Regions from separate parts of the Paenibacillus sp. URB8-2 genome, predicted to be linked through region 2. Evidence: riboswitches for the same ligand, from Rfam matches in the RefSeq annotation. Region 2 holds a riboswitch; the other holds the start of a gene.
The links. A riboswitch is a leader RNA that binds a small molecule or an ion and turns the genes downstream of it on or off. The one in region 2 is predicted to bind cyclic di-GMP.
Positions count from the first base shown of each region.

Region 1: another riboswitch for cyclic di-GMP. It lies ahead of PUR_RS21720 (hypothetical protein); the one in region 2 lies ahead of PUR_RS26485 (S-layer homology domain-containing protein).

Region 1 covers NZ_AP023239.1:4,702,020-4,709,958, forward strand. The annotation lists gene PUR_RS21700 (ABC transporter substrate-binding protein) at 1-105, opposite strand, end outside; gene PUR_RS21705 (AraC family transcriptional regulator) at 287-1,156, shown strand; gene PUR_RS21710 (glycoside hydrolase family 1 protein) at 1,280-2,695, opposite strand; gene PUR_RS21715 (LacI family DNA-binding transcriptional regulator) at 2,811-3,779, shown strand; cyclic di-GMP riboswitch class I at 4,054-4,153, shown strand; gene PUR_RS21720 (hypothetical protein) at 4,134-4,364, shown strand; gene PUR_RS21725 (polysaccharide lyase family protein) at 4,361-7,507, shown strand; gene PUR_RS21730 (helix-turn-helix domain-containing protein) at 7,782-7,939, shown strand, end outside.
Region 2 covers NZ_AP023239.1:1,024,167-1,032,105, forward strand. The annotation lists gene PUR_RS04860 (fibronectin type III domain-containing protein) at 136-1,647, opposite strand; gene PUR_RS04865 (S-layer homology domain-containing protein) at 1,581-2,894, opposite strand; gene PUR_RS26485 (S-layer homology domain-containing protein) at 3,162-3,377, opposite strand; cyclic di-GMP riboswitch class I at 3,438-3,528, opposite strand; gene PUR_RS04880 (MerR family transcriptional regulator) at 3,793-4,545, opposite strand; gene PUR_RS04885 (3'-5' exonuclease) at 4,680-5,489, opposite strand; gene PUR_RS04890 (CYTH domain-containing protein) at 5,632-6,132, shown strand; gene thrC (threonine synthase) at 6,259-7,668, shown strand; gene PUR_RS04900 (Gfo/Idh/MocA family protein) at 7,710-7,939, shown strand, end outside.

The DNA.
Region 1 (7,939 bases), 1.9 Mb from region 2:
ACCTGATGAAGCGTTTTCATTTTTGGGAGCGGTGTTGCTGCCGCATGCCGCCAAACTGAGAATCAACAAACATGCCATCAGAACAATCGGGAATCTTTTCTTCATGGTTTGCATGTCCCCCTCTGTATCGGTATTCTCCAATATGGCAAATATTGCTTATGCCTTTGAAGTACACCTTTATCGTAACCCTATTTTTAGGCTGAGTATTTAGCATAGCTTATTTTTTATTTATCATTTATTGCTTTTATGATACGCTTTCATTTATAGAGGGGAGGGGCTGATTCTTATGATTCTGCACCAAATTTCGCCTTACATCCGTGTAGCCATGGATAATATTGTGGAAGATTCCTGGGTTATAAAAGAGAGGCAATTGTTCGATTATGAGCTGCTCTACATTATGGAGGGCAAGGTGATCGTGACGATCGAGGATGCGGTTTATGAAGGCGTTCGCGGCGATATTTTTCTGTTCCGGCCGAAGCAGCGGCATAAAATTAAAAAGGTCGGCAAGCAGCGTCTGCGCCAGCCCCATATCCATTTCGACTTCTTCTATACGGAGGACAGCGAGAAGGTAAAGGTGTCGTTTCGGCCGATCGAAGAGATTGAACCCGAGGAACTGGCTTATTTCCGGCCGGATATTATCGATGAGATGCCCGTCCCCCTATCCAGCCACCTGCGGCTGAAGAATCCGGTGCTGATTGAAAAAATGCTGCTGGACATCATCTACGAATACGAAACGAAAATGCCCTACTACGAGTTCAAGGTCAAAGGCTTATTTATTCAGCTGTGGATTCAGCTGCTTCGGGAAAATTACTGGAGCCTCAACTCCCATGTCGAGACCAATATGCATTCCCTGATGCACATTAAACAATATTTGATGCACAATACGAACCGCAAAGTAAGTCTGGATGAAATCTCTAAGATGTCCGGTATCAGCAAGCACTATCTGGTCCGCCTTTTTAGGCAGGCTTTCGGCATGAGCCCCATCCAATATCATCAGCTCATGCGCGCGCACGCCGCCAGGCATAGGATTCAGTTCACCGCCGACCCGCTGACCATTATCGCTGAGAACATGGGGTTCACCAGCATTCACGCGTTCAGCCGCTTTTTTAAAACCGTTGAAGGCAAGAGCCCCTCTTATTACCGCCCAAAAGGTTAATGCTCCCGTGCAGGTCATTGTCTACATTCATTCAGCACAAAAAATCGCACAGCCGCCCGTTTGAAGACGGAGCTGTGCGATTGTGCTGTCCGTTACACACTTTAGGATTGGCTGCCGGAGTTCTTATTTGAACAGGCTCTGCCCGTTGGTCTCAATCACTTTCTTGTACCAGTGGAACGACTTCTTGCGGTATCTCGCAAGCGTGCCCGAACCGTCGTCATGGCGGTCCACATAGATGAAGCCGTAGCGTTTCTTCAGTTCGGCGCTTGTTGCGCTGACCAGGTCGATGCAGCCCCAGCTCGTATACCCCATGACTTCCACGCCGTCGGCAACAGCCTCCGCGACTTGAACCAGGTGATCCCGCAAATAATTGATCCGGTAGTCGTCCTCCACCGTCTTGTCTCCGTTACCGTCCGTCACAAGCCGGTCGACGGCGCCAAGACCGTTCTCCACGACAAACAGCGGCTTCTGGTACCGGTCATAGTACGCGTTCATGATGTAGCGGAGACCCTGCGGGTCGATCTGCCAGCCCCAATCGCTCGCTTCGAGATACGGATTCGGGACCCCGCCCAGCAGATTGCCTTCTCCTCTGATCTGCTTCTCCGGGTCGGCCGTTTCGCAAGTGCTCATATAATAACTGAACGAAATGAAATCCACGGTATGCTTCAGGGTCTCTTCGTCTCCCGGCTCGAAATGAATGTCAATGCCGTTCTCTCTGAAGAACCGCTTCATGTAGCCCGGGTAATAGCCTCTGGCATGGACATCGGCAAAGAACGTATTTTTGTGATCGCTCTCCATGGCCTTGATCACATCGTCCGGATGCGGAGTGAGCGGATAAATCGGCATGCTGAGCACCATGCACCCGATTTTGAAATCCGGATTGATCTCATGCCCTATCTTCACCGCCAGAGCGCTTGCCACGAACTCATGGTGAATCGCCTGATACAGATCCTGCTTGCCCAGCTTCTCTTTCGGGGTGTTGATCCCGCCGCTCATAAACGGGAATTCCAGAATGGAATTGATCTCGTTAAAGGTGAGCCAATACTTCACCTTGTTCTTGTATCGGGTAAAAATCGTTCTCGCATAGCGCGCGTAAAAATCAACCAGCTTGCGGTTGACCCATCCGTCGTATTCTCTTGCCAGGTGCAGCGGCGTCTCATAATGGGAGATGGTGACCAGCGGCTCAATGCCGTATTTATGACACTCGTCAAACAGGTCGTCGTAGAACCGCAGGCCTTGTTCGTTAGGCTCAAGCTCGTCCCCTTTCGGGAAAATCCGGGACCAGGCGATGGACGTCCGGAACACCTTGAAGCCCATTTCCGCGAACAGCTTGATATCCTCTTTATAACGGTGATAGAAATCAATCCCGATCAGCTTCATGTTATCATCGGTAGGGACTTCCGTGGGAGGCGTCTTGACTCCATGCGGCATAACGTCCTGAGTGGACCACCCTTTGCCGTCTTCCTGGTACGCCCCTTCAAGCTGGTTCGCGGCTGCCGCGCCGCCCCATAAAAAGCTTTCCGGAAATTGCAAACTCATGTTTCTTCCCGCCTTTTCAGTTGTGATAATATAGGAATACCGCTCTATTTACGCATCCTAAACCTTGGAACGCGTTCCATGTCAAGTATTTTTCATGCGAAGGAGAATAAGCCTTATGTCCACTCTTGACGAGATTGCCAAGCTGTCGGGCTTTTCCAAAACCACGGTGTCCAGGGTCCTGAACCACTCCCCGCATGTCAGCCCGGAGACCAGGGAGAAGATTCTCGCCATTATGAAAGAGATGGACTATGTGCCCAACCGGAACGCCATTTCTTTATCCAAAGGCCAAACCCAGCAAATCGGCATGATCACCATGGACCTCAGCGAGCTTATCCTGCGCTTTATGAACGGCTTCGTCGAAATCTCCGGCCGGTACGGGTTTCAGACGATTATTTATACCACCGGCGGGGATAGGCAAAAGGAGCTGCAGGCCTTCGAGGATCTCAAAAGAAAAAGAGTCGACGCCCTGCTCATTCTGACCTCCGTGAACGATACGAATGTCATTTCTTCCTACTGCAAATATGGGCCGATTGTGTCGTGGCAGCGCATGGACCATCCTGAAATACCGTCAGTCGCTATGAATCAATATGACGGTTATGCCCTCGCCCTGGAGCATTTGATTGAGCGGGGCTATAGGCGTATCGCCAATGCATTCGGCCGCCCCAGCAGCATCAATACCCGAAGCAGACGGTTTGCCTATGAGCAAATCATGGACAAGTATAGTCTTCCTGTGCATGAGAAATGGTATTACTCCTCTATTTACAGAATCCGTGACGGCGAGCGGGTGGTGCGGTCCCTGATGGGCGGAACGGACCGGCCGGATGCGATTCTGTGCTCCAATGATTTGGCGGCGGCGGGCGTCCTCAGCGAAGCGCGCAGACAGAGACTGGACGTGCCCGGGGATCTGGCCATCGTCGGTTTTGATAATTCGGAGCTGTCGCGGACACTCGGCATCACGACCGTCCGGAATCCGATTGCGGGCCAGGCAGAGAACGCTTTTCTACTGCTGGCTCCTGCGCTGCTCGGGCGAAATCCGCAGCTCCAGCCGCTCTCGTTCAGCCTGGTGAAACGGGAGACTACATAGTTATTTATACCCATTATCTCTGTGCCAACCGGTTAAAAAGGACCATTCCTTTTTTAAAGACTAACAAAACATCATAGCCGGGCCGATACTACTATTGAACTGCTGTAAAGAATTATATAGGTTGTATCGGCTATCATCGTCCCAAACAAAACACACCTATTCTCCTACCTTTCTCTTCCCTCCCGCCTATGCAGCCGCAGCCGTTTTAATATAAATTTGCCGTCTGCTGCGCTGGTCCCAGTTTCAAGCCTTTTGCATTATTCAGCTTTACCCATTGTGACAAAGGCAAACTTGCCGAAAGGCAAGGACGCAAAGCCATAGGGCCTTCTTCGTCTCCACATCCGGAGAACGAGGGTGGCAGCCGTGCTGCCGGAAAAAAAGAATGTCTTCGAAGCTGCGCCCGTTACGGAGCGCGGCAGTCAGGCGTTCCGGGGGAAGAGCTTTTTGAACGATTGCCACCGTTTGAACGATTGCCTCGTTTGTGAAAAGTTGTTCCTCCTCCGCCCAAACCGGGCGCTGGTTTGCTTACCCGAGCAAATCGGCGGCGTTAAGGGGTATATTGAACCGGAGGAGAACTTGCTATGATGACCCAACGCAAAAAAAATGATCGACCCGTCCCCGAATTACGTGGAAAGAACGCAAGAAAGGCTTCACATTCCCGCTTCCTCGCCAAAGGCATCGCCGCGCTCATGGCGCTGGGGATCGCCATCGGCAGCCCGTCCATCCCGGCCGTCAAGGCCTTCGCCGATCAGCAGACGGCCGGCTCCGCGCCTGTTACTGTTGCACAAGACGTTTACGGCAATCCTGCAGCCGCCATGCAGCCGGAGTCCGTCCCCGCTGGAACGCTCTGGACCATCGGCACTCATGACGGAAGCTCCGCCGAATTTTCCGATTTCAAAGCCATGACCGCTTCTTACGCCGTCTATTCGCCGGATGCCGAACCAAGCACAAGCGGCTGGAAGTCGTTCCCGAAAGGCATGAAGGCCAGCGTTAACAAAACGCTCAGCATCGATTACTCGCTGAACACCCTGCCTGCTTACGGCCTGGAATTCGACGTGCACATCCTGAATGCCTATATATCCGTTCCCCAGATGGCGGTCTATTCGAACGGCAGGCTGGCGGGGCTTCTGCAGATTGCCGGTACGGCCGGCAGCGGCGGAGCCTACGCCTACCGCGACCTCTATCGTCTGTATATACCGAACGAGCTGCTGAAGACCGGAGACAACACACTGAAGTTGGAGGTATACGCCGGGGCCTATTCCAGTACTTCGGGGAATGCGTATCTGTGGTACGAGTGGGACGAGCTGTCCCTGACCGCGCTCTCCGCCCCGACCTCCGAGCCGATCCACGGCCGGTATGTTCATCTGGGAACCGCTGTCGCCAATTCATTCGTCATCAATGACGATGTAACCCGGCTCCTGCCCGATTTGACGGAATGGCTCGGCATTGCCTACAGCGGAAATATGATGCGGACAGGCTTCTGGTCTGACACGAGGAAAATGTGGCAGAACGGCATCGTCTCCTACCTCCAGACCATGAAAGATCTGAATCTGCAGCCGGTGGTCGGAATCTTCGGCACGGACTTTATGAATAGCGCCGACATGACCGCCGGCCACATGCCTGACAGCATGAAGACGTATTATCGACAGTTCATGGCCGATTATGGCTCGTATTTCTCTTATCTTGAAATGGACAATGAGCCCGGCGTGTTCAATCATAACCAGTCCTCACTCGTGGAAATGGCCCAGTTCCTGAAGTCGGAACAGCCCAATACTCCTTGGGTCAAGATGGTCGCTCCCGGCTGGGCCTACTGGCCGACCAAGGGAACGCCGTACGGCTGGGAGCGGGACCCCGCGCAGCGACGGCCGATCGAAGCGCTGTCGGACCTGACGAACGGCCACAGCTACGGGCTGTCGGGACTTGCGCAGGGACGAGGCGGCGCCCTGAATGAGAATTTGCTCACCTACAACGGCGGCACGGACGAAGGACTGCCGAAGGAAATGGTCATGACCGAATCGGGAGCGAATGATCTGCACGCCGACCAGAGCAAATTCGGCGCTTCAGCGTATAAATTCGCCGCCGCCTTTGACCGGGAAATGCGCGGAGATATCGGCTACGCGGACCATATTATGCAGCATACCGCTTTCGATTCGTCCTCCCCGAACTACGCGCTGTTTGCCCGTCCGGCCAATTGGAGCACGCACCGGTCGGCCGACACGGCGGCCTGGGCGGCCAATTCGGCGGAGGGCGGCGAGACCCGGCTGCGCACCTTCCGCCGCCTGGCGGCGGCCTATGCGACGCACGGCGCGCCGCTGCCCTACACCTTCCTGAGCGGCGACGAATCGGCCGGCCGCAAGATCTATGTCCGCGCCGTCGATACGCGCGCGCTCGGAACGTCTTTGGTCGGCGCCTCGTCCGACAAGCGGATCATCAGCGTCGTGAACTTCGAGCCGGCCGGCACTCCGGCGCGTCATGTGAGCGTCCGGGTCACGCTGCCGGAGAGCGGCATGTACCGGGTGGAGCAGTACGGGGACGGCAGCACCCTGGGCGCTTCCTATTCGGTGGATGACCGAAGTGTATCGTCCTACCTGGACCTCGACCTGACCGTAGCCGCCGGAGAAGCGGTTCAGCTCTATTTGACGCCGAAGGAAGATCAGTCGCCGGAGAAGCCGGTCATGGCCGGCGCAGCCATGGCGGCATGGAATTCCGCCGCGATTGATTGGAACGAAGCGGCGGACAACCGGGGAACGATCGGTTACCGCCTGTACCGCGACGAAGAGGAAATCGCGGCGCTGCCGTCTTCGGTGACGCAGTTCACCGATACGACGATCGGCTACGACCGCACCTACTCGTATACGGTTCGGGCCGTCGATGATTCCGGCAACGTCTCCGCCCCGAGCGACCCGGTGCAGCTGACCGTGCCGGATATGCCGGTTACCCCTGGCGGTCCGGTGTATGAGGCTGAGAAGGCTCAGCTTGGCGGCATCGCCAAAACGGCGGTAGACTACGCCGCATCCGGCGGCGGCTATGTTCGTGATATGCACGGCAACGGATCGAGCATCAGCATTATCAACATCATGCCGGGCGCCGGCAATTATTCGCTCCGCATCGGTTACGCCACCTCGGCGGACGCCACATTGAATCTGTATGTCAACGGCAAGATGATCAAGAAGCTGGCCTTCGTTTCAACCGGCAAGAACTCGGGCGCCGGCGCCTATAAAAGCATAACGGCCGATGTCACGCTTATCGACGGACCGAACACCATCATGCTGCGCCATGACGGCAGCAACACGGGAGGCGTCAATATCGACTATGCAGAGCTCACTCCCAAGCAGTCATCAACGACGGAGTCCGACTGGCACGATTACGCCTTTAACGATCCGGGCGTCTACTATTCTCCGGGCGTCCAGACCAATGACAACGGAAGCTGGAACGAAACCGAAGCTCCGGCAGAGGTCGCATCCTTCGGCTTCACGGGAACCGGCGTCCGCTGGCTGTCTAACGTGCAGAGCAATTTGGGCAGAGCGGATGTATATATCGATAACGTGCTGCAGGGCACGATTGACCTCACCGCCGCCGATCTCGAAGGCTACAATAAAGTCGTATTTGAGAAAAATAATCTGCCGGACGGCGACCACACCCTGCGGATCGTCACCTCGGAAGGCAAGGTAACCTTTAACCGCTACAGCGTCAACGGTCTGCAGCAGACCCTGCAGCTGGCGAACTAGAAGCTGCACTCACAGCGTGCATGTTACCGGCAAGCAGGCCCGGTCCGATACCTTATGGGCCGGGTTTTTTCATGATTTGCCTTCATCTGCCCACGAGGCAGATAGAAGAATGTGCGAGGATAAGGACAGAAAGGGAAGGGCTTCACGCCCAGAGCTCTCCCAACGTTTCCAGTAAAAGCTTCACCGCTAAGGGATTGCCCAAACCGGGCAATCCCTTTATTATTGTTTCTAAATATTTATTCATTAATGGGATGAATAGACAGAGGTGAGAGGATTGAAAAAATGGTATCAAAAACAGCTTCTGTCGTATTTTCCGATTTTCCTCCTAACGATCACGTTGATTGTCCTGATCGGGATGGTCACCGTTTCGGATATTTCCCGGAGGGAGACGGAGCGGGCAAATGAGATTTTTGCCAGATATATATCGGAGAT
Region 2 (7,939 bases):
GGGCAAGGGGGCCGTCGTGACGCAGAATCTGAAGGAAGCCGGTGGAAAAATGACCCGTAAAAAGTCTGCCTTATTCCAGGCGACCTCTTACGGGTCATACTCCGTTTTACTTCTGTATGGACTTTAACTCGTTATTTACATGCCATCCAGTTGAACACCGGATACCCCGACAGGAGCGGGCACTTCAATCGCATCCTTCTCGACGATTTCTAGTATGTTCTTTCCTGACAAAGCAGATATAACAAACAACTGATCAGTATAGTTAAACACGTATTTTGCGTTACCGTCCAAGTGATAGAAGCCGGTTTGCGTAAAGTTGTTGTAATCATACACTTGTACTGCATTGTTTTTCGCCGTATAAAACTTGTTGTTTGGCAGATCAAAGGCGATATCAGTGAACGCTTGTCCAAGTCCGTATACATATTTCATATCGTCGTACTTATTGCTTGTTGCCATAAATACGCTGCCGACTCCGTTAAAGATATAGGCTCCGTCCGGAGATATCGTAAAGTTCGGCGCCATATTGTATTCGCCATGATACGGTGAATCATACCCGCCGGGATAGGAGGGCTCAACGTATTGTCCGTTCGTTAAATTATAGGCACTTAGGTCTCTCGGCGACGTGTCCGTTGTAATCGTATAGAGCTTATTCAATACAGGATGCATCTGGATATAGCTCGCTTGCCTAATACTACTGGACGCTATCTCCGCAAAGGTGTTTAAAGCGTACGATTTGATCTTGGTCCACTGTCCTGAACCCGAGGCCACGTAGAGATGGCCGGAACGATCGACAGCGATATCGTACGGGTCAATTGCAATATCGTGTGTACCCGCAAGCGTAAAGGTGGCAGCGTCCACTACCGCAATAGCCCCTTGCTGCTGTTCGATAAATGTGTAGGAAGAATGCTCCGCTTTCAGCAAGGATACATAGATTTTACCGTCTGCATACGTAAGACTCTCCGGGGCAAGGGCAAGGGAAATGGTGTCTTTCTCGCCCGTTGTGTAATTAATGCGATACAGCTTCTTATTCGATTTATCCGTAATATAGAGGATCGGCTCCGACGGGTGTCTTACCACATCCGTTATCTCAAAATCCAAGCCTATGCGTGCATTATAATAGGTTGTGGCAAAAGCAACGTTGCTTGGTCCCGATTCCATGCCAATTCCGGCTTTCGCTGCAGTAACCACATAATATCTTGTCGTATGCGGAAGATTCGTGCTGTCAACATAAGTTGTTCCTGTTACGGTAACAGGTTGACCGTCCTGATCCTTTAAGGAAACAAAATCGCCTGTAGGTGTTGCGCTGTAATAAATGTGGTACTGATCCGCATTCGCAACCGGATTCCATTGCAAAGCGATCGCCTTATTCGATACCGTCGATGCCGTTAGATGGGTTGGCGTCTCTAATTGATCGTTAATCGCATCAAGCTCCCAGCCGCTCCCGTTCCATGTTGCAAAAATCTGAAATTGATCTCCATAAACCATCGCCAAGGAATCTCCTGCAGCGAGCGGAACCGCTTGTTTCGGCATCTGGTCGTCAAGATCATGGACGGCGTAGCTGTCATTGATTTGATAAGAGATTATTTCGCCGCCGCTATAATAATCTTTAGCATACACGCTGTCGTTAACCGTAACGCTGGATAACATAACCCCCGAATAATGCTGAGACGAGTTCGGATTGGTAACGTCATACGCCGCCGGAGGAAGCGCTCCGCCTGAAATGCTGTAGATTCCAACGTCTTGTACCGTTTCTGCGTATTCGGTCTGGTACGTGTTTCCTGTGTGACCGAATTTGCAACATTCCATTTTACGGCCGAATAATCATCGATTGTTGGAAAGAGGGTATATAGCTTGTCCTGTACGATAAAAGCAGCTCTAATATCCAGTACCTTACCCGGTTCGGGGGCAGGCTGCTCTACAGGCGGCTGTCCGGGAGAAACAGGAATTCCAGGGTTCACGACCGGAGGTACGGGTGCCGGAGATGCGGGCGCGGGAGAGACGGGTCCCGGAGAGTTAATCCCTGCTCCTGGCGAAGGAACCGTTGGAACCGGATTACTGCTCCCTACTTCCTTACCGCCAATTACCACGACCTTCACTGTCGCTGAGAGAATATACTCCTTTACGAGTTGCTCGAAGCTAACACCTTCCGCATTAATCTCAGCTTTAAGGATAGTTCCTTCTCCTGTGATCTTCGCGGCTGCCTGAAGAATGATCTCTTTCAATACGGCTTTGTCCAGCAGCTTGATTGCAGATCCTTCTGAACCAGTATAGGTTTCAAGCAAAGCTATGGTGGATTGTTCGGAAATTTCGAGTGTTACCGTCGATTTCACAGCGACTTTTACAAAAGTCCCCTCAAATTGCACGAGATCATTTACTGACGTACTTTCAACGGAAACCGATTTAAAGGCTTCGTTTCCTTGTTCTTCTTCCAGCTTCGCTCCCGATTTGATGACAGTATTGCTTATGCTGGTATCACCCTTCGTAAAAATTCTGACTCTGCCGAGATCTTTTTGAACCATCACCTGGTTCATCGTCGAGTCTTGAATGACGATGCTGTTTTCCCCGCCGCCATTCACAATGGTTCTTCCTTCAACGGTTACGTGATCAAGCAACACCTCGCCCTCGCCAATCCCCGCTGCCAGGATGAGGTCGCCTTTAATCACAGCATTCTTTAGGGTGACGCCGCCGCTGTTGATCGTCAAGTTCCCGCCAACCGTATTTTTCGGTTCATAAGTTCCAGGCTGGTGTATCAATTGACCTACAGCTTGATCTAGCACCACTACAGCTTCAGCTCTTGTGATGGGTTTCTGAGGACGGAAGCTTTTATCCAGATATCCCTTCAGATAACCCTTGGAAGCAACCGCTTTTATGTATGGTTTACTCCAGGCAGACATTTGCTGTTCATCCTGAAAGGCTTCAGTATCTCTCGTTACTGTCCCCTCTTCCAACTGCATAAGCTGGTAAATGATTTTGGCAGACTCTTCTCACGTTATCGGTTTATCAGGCCTGAAAGTGCCGTCTCCGAACCCCGAAATGTAGCCGGTAAATTTGGCTTTGGATACATCGTTGTAGAACCATTTTCCCTGCGGGACATCTTTAAAGGTCTGGTCAGACTTATGGGAAAAACCAAACGCTTTGTTCGCCAGCGATATGAATTCTGCTCAGGTGATGACTTTATCAGGTTGAAAGGTTCGATCGGCGTAGCCCGAGATCAATCCATTGCCTATCCATTCTTTTATTTCTTCCTCGGCCCAATGACGATTAATGTCATTTAATGAAGTTTGGCTTTCTGCATACGAGAGCCCTGAGAAAGATAAGACTTGCACTACAAAAAACATAACGATGAATGCGACTCTACCTAATAACCTTCCCAACATACAATCTCCCTTTCATAACTTTAATAATGGCAACAAAAAAAAGCCAACCCGTGAAGAGATATAGGCAACCCGGCTGTCGTACAAGGAGCGACCTTGCTTAGACCCGTGGCTTTGCGTCTCCGACTTTCGTACGGATTTGCCGTTTCTTATTCTACAGATTGACTTAAGACCAACCTACCAGGGTTTAATTACCCAGGAATAATTATACAATCCCACCCATCATACAACAAAAGTCCCATTTATTCGATCTAAATTTTTTGTCCTGCCTGACCGAAGAAAAAACTGCCGTAATGAGGGGGCTGGTGTAGCGGCTCGAAACCGCGACTGGCTAACCATACATATGAATATGAAGCTTAAAAAGCCAGGGCAAAAAACATTTTGCCCTGGCTTAGCCTAGCGAAACTCGATAAACCCTTTAGTTTGATTTCCCCGTGTAGGCCAGTACGGCGTCTCTAAGGAAAAGGGCAAGCCCTGCTCCGCGCTTATCATAGTAAGCGGTAAAGCGTTCGTCGTCCACGTACATCTGCGCGACTCCCGCATGGGCCTCCGGGGAGTAGCTGCCCCAGTAGAACGTCAGCCACTGCCGGTGAAGATCGGCGGCGTGCTGCGCAGGTTCGCCGGCGGGATCGCCGGTCTTCATGCCTTCTGCGAGCGAAGCGAACATCTCCTCTTCAATCTTTTGAATGGCTGTATATTGTTCCTCGGTCATGTTCTTCAGCTGTTTATTGGACCGCTCGACGGCTTCATCGCCGTATTTCCCGCGCACTTCCTTGCCATAGGTCTGCTCGTTGTCATCGATCATTTTTTGCTTGAAGCCTTCAAATTTCTCGGTGTCGCTCATTGAAATCCTTCCTTCCCTTTCGGCCAGCGTCTTCTCCACATTCGAGATCAGCCGGTCGAGTTGCTCTCTTTTGGCCAGCAGCTTGCCGTGATGCGTCCTCAGCGCTTTCGTCCCGTCGAACGAGGGTGAGGTTACGATAGCCTTAATGTTCTCCAGACTTAGACCGAGCTCGCGGTAAAATAAAATCTGCTGCAGCAGATCGACCTCGGGCCGGCCATAAATGCGGTAGCCGGAGGAGCTCTTACGGTCCGGTTTCAAAATCCCGAATTCATCGTAATAACGCAGCGTGCGCGCGCTGATTCCCGCGAGCTTCGCGAGCTTTTGCACTGTGTATTCCGTGTTGGCACCTCCTCACAAGTTCAATGTACACCTTTACGCAGCGTCAATGTCAAACATTTGTTGAAGCGAAAAAAACCCTTGCCGAAGCAAGGGCTGTACCCAAGAGGCTGGACTGCTAAACTTCAGCCTTCGCTCTGCGGATTTGGCGGAGACGGGGGAGTAGAAAAAGTGGAGCGGGCGGGTGTCTTTGCAAGCTCCGCATCAAAAAATCGCTGAAGTTCCTCGACCTTGCGCGGGTCGTCAAGCGGAACTTTGCCGGCAAAATAATGCTCCACAATCAGCTCCCAGGTGGGGACGATTTTTTGCGACAGTATCGCTTTGATCGCGATCTTGACCGTCTTGCGCTCCCGGGCGTTGGAGAAGGTGTCTTTGTAATATTTCACCTGATCCAGATCAAGCTCGCTAAAGAGTGCGCGGAAAATATCTGCCGTCATGCGCGCGTCGCCCAGCGCCCGGTGAGCGGAGCCGGCGGATTCAAGGCCCAGAAGCTCCATAGCGCTTTCCACGCTGACATCGTTCTTCAGTCCGCGGGCGCGCAGGAGACCTTTGAGCAGATCGTAGTAAGGCGCCTTCATCCAGTAGGCGTCGTCCAGCTTATGCATGCGGGTATCCTGGATGATGCGCTTCATATCTTCCCCGCCCCAGGTCAGCAGCAGCACGCCGTCCGGGCTTAAGTCCAGCCAGCGCAGGAAGGCGGAAATCACTTTGGGAAAACGTGGGGCGATATCGATTTCTTCCTGCGGGATGCCCGTTTTTTTCTTAATGAAAGAATTCAGAGTAGCGAAATACACGGGTTTGATCAGCGAAGTAAACTCGTCGACGGGACGCAGCGAGGCATCCAGCCGCACGGCGCCGATCTCGATAACCTCCATCGGATGCTCGCTGGCAAACTTACGGCCGTTGAATTCAATGTCCAGAATAATATAATCCACAAAAGTTGCCTCCGTATATGTTGGACTGGTACGATTTCTCGCACCGATTCTTCTATTTTAGCAAATTGTTCCCGGATTGACTTCCTTTGAGCGCCATTTTACAATTTACTAACCTGACTACGTGAAAAGGGGAGAAATATAGATGGCAATAGAAATCGAACGAAAGTTCCTGCTTCCGGAGTTTCCGCAGCAGCTTGTTCAGGAGGGAAAGCTGAACATTCACAGCCGGCAGCGCATCGAGCAGACGTATTTGGCAATGGACGGACCGCAGGAGCTGCGCGTGCGCAAAATCGAAGATCTCGCTTCCGGCGAGGTGCATTACACACATACCTTCAAGAACGGGCTTGGCATCAGCCGCGAGGAAATCGAATACGATATCTCGCAGGGCTTGTACGAACAAATGATTCGGGCCGTCCGGGCCGTGCCGCTGATCAAGGAGCGAATTACCGGCGAATGGAACGGCGTAACGGTGGAAATCGATATCTACGATCAATTGAAGCTGTCCGTCGTCGAGGTCGAATTTCATTCCCTGGAGGAGGCTCAGAGCTTCGAAGCGCCGGATTGGTTCGGGCAGGACGTCAGCGAAGAGAAGAAATACAGCAACAAGACCGTCTGGAAAGAATTACAGAAACCGGTACTGTAGCGGCGGTGAAACGGAAAATGCGCGAAACTGGCGAAATCGTGCAATATACACCGGACTTTAACACATAAACGTGTTAATATATAAGGTAAATTCGAAAGCGCGAAATTCAGGGGGCTGAGTAGAAAAATGCAATATATTAGCACTAGAGGCAAGGTCGAACCGAAAGGTTTTATTGATACGGTCTTGATGGGCCTGGCTGATGACGGCGGATTGATGATTCCGGACGTGATTCCTGCCGTGTCTGCACAGACGCTGGAAGAGTGGCGGTCCTTAAGCTTTCAGGAGCTGTTCCTGAAGATCTTCTCCTATTATACAAACGGCGAAATTCCGGACGGAGACCTGAAGGAAATGGTCGAGCGGAGCTATGCTTCCTTCCGCCATCCAGAAGTGACGCCGCTTAAAGAAATCAATGATTCGCTGTATGTGCTGGAGCTGTTCCACGGGCCGACCTTTGCGTTCAAGGACGTCGCTCTGCAGTTCATGGGCGAACTGTACTCTTATATTTCCAGAGTGCGGGGCGAAATTATTCATATTCTCGGCGCAACCTCCGGCGATACCGGAGCGGCGGCCATCGCGGGCGTTCGCGGCAAGGAAGGCATCAAGATCTGCATTCTGCATCCGTGGGGCAAGGTCAGCAAGGTGCAGGAACTGCAAATGACGACGGTGGATGATGCCAATGTGCTGAACCTGTCGGTCAAAGGCAATTTTGACGACTGCCAGAAAATCATCAAAGAGCTGTTCGCCGATCTGGACTTCAAGAGCCGGTACCATCTTCGGGCGATCAACTCGATCAACTTTGTGCGGATTTTGGCGCAGACGGTCTATTACTTCTACGCTTATCTGCATCTGCCGCAAAGCGCGCAGGGCAAGACGGTCAACATCAGCGTGCCGTCCGGCAACTTCGGAAACATTTTCTCCGGCTATCTCGCCAAGAAGATGGGTCTGCCGATCGGCAAGCTGATCATCGCCACGAACGAGAACAACATTCTGGAGCGGTTCGTGAAGACAGGAGAGTACAAGCCCGGCGGTTTCAAAAGCACGCACAGCCCTTCGATGGACATCCAGGTGGCCAGCAACTTCGAACGCTATCTGTACTACCTGGCCGGTGAGGATTCCGCCAAGGTATCGGATTACATGGCGAAGCTTCAGCGCGATGGAGCCATTTCGGTTGAACCGGCGCTGCTTGAGCAGGTGCAGTCCGAATTTGCCGCGCTTGGCGTGAAGAATGAGGAGTGCCTGAACGTAATCGGCAAGTACCGGCAGGAATCCGGCTATTTGCTGGATCCGCATACCGCCTGCGGTATTGCCGCTTATGAAGAGTATAACGGGCCAGGGGAGATCGGCATTACGTTCGCGACCGCGCATCCCGCCAAGTTCGATGAAGCCATTTCCCTGCTGAAGATCAGCCAGGAATTCCCGGCACAGATCGCCGGTCTGTCGGCGCTGCCGCAGCATATGACCGTGGTGGAGCATGACAAGGCGGAGATCGCTAGACAGCTCGAGGCTTTCTATACGCTATCCGCCGAAATCGGATAAGGATGGAATAACAGAATGCCATTTAAGGGAGAGATAGCTGCATGACCATTCGTTTTGGCGTAGTCGGAACCAACTGGATTACGGACCGCTTTTTGGAGTCGGGATTGGAAAATGAAGATTTTCTGCTGACCGCCGTGTATTCCCGCAGTGAGGAGAAGGGGAAGGCGTTCGCCGCGAAATACGCCGGAGCCTCCGTCTACACCGATCTGGCGGCGATGGCGGCAAGCGACGAAATCGATGCTGTCTATATCGCCAGTCCCAATTCGCTGCA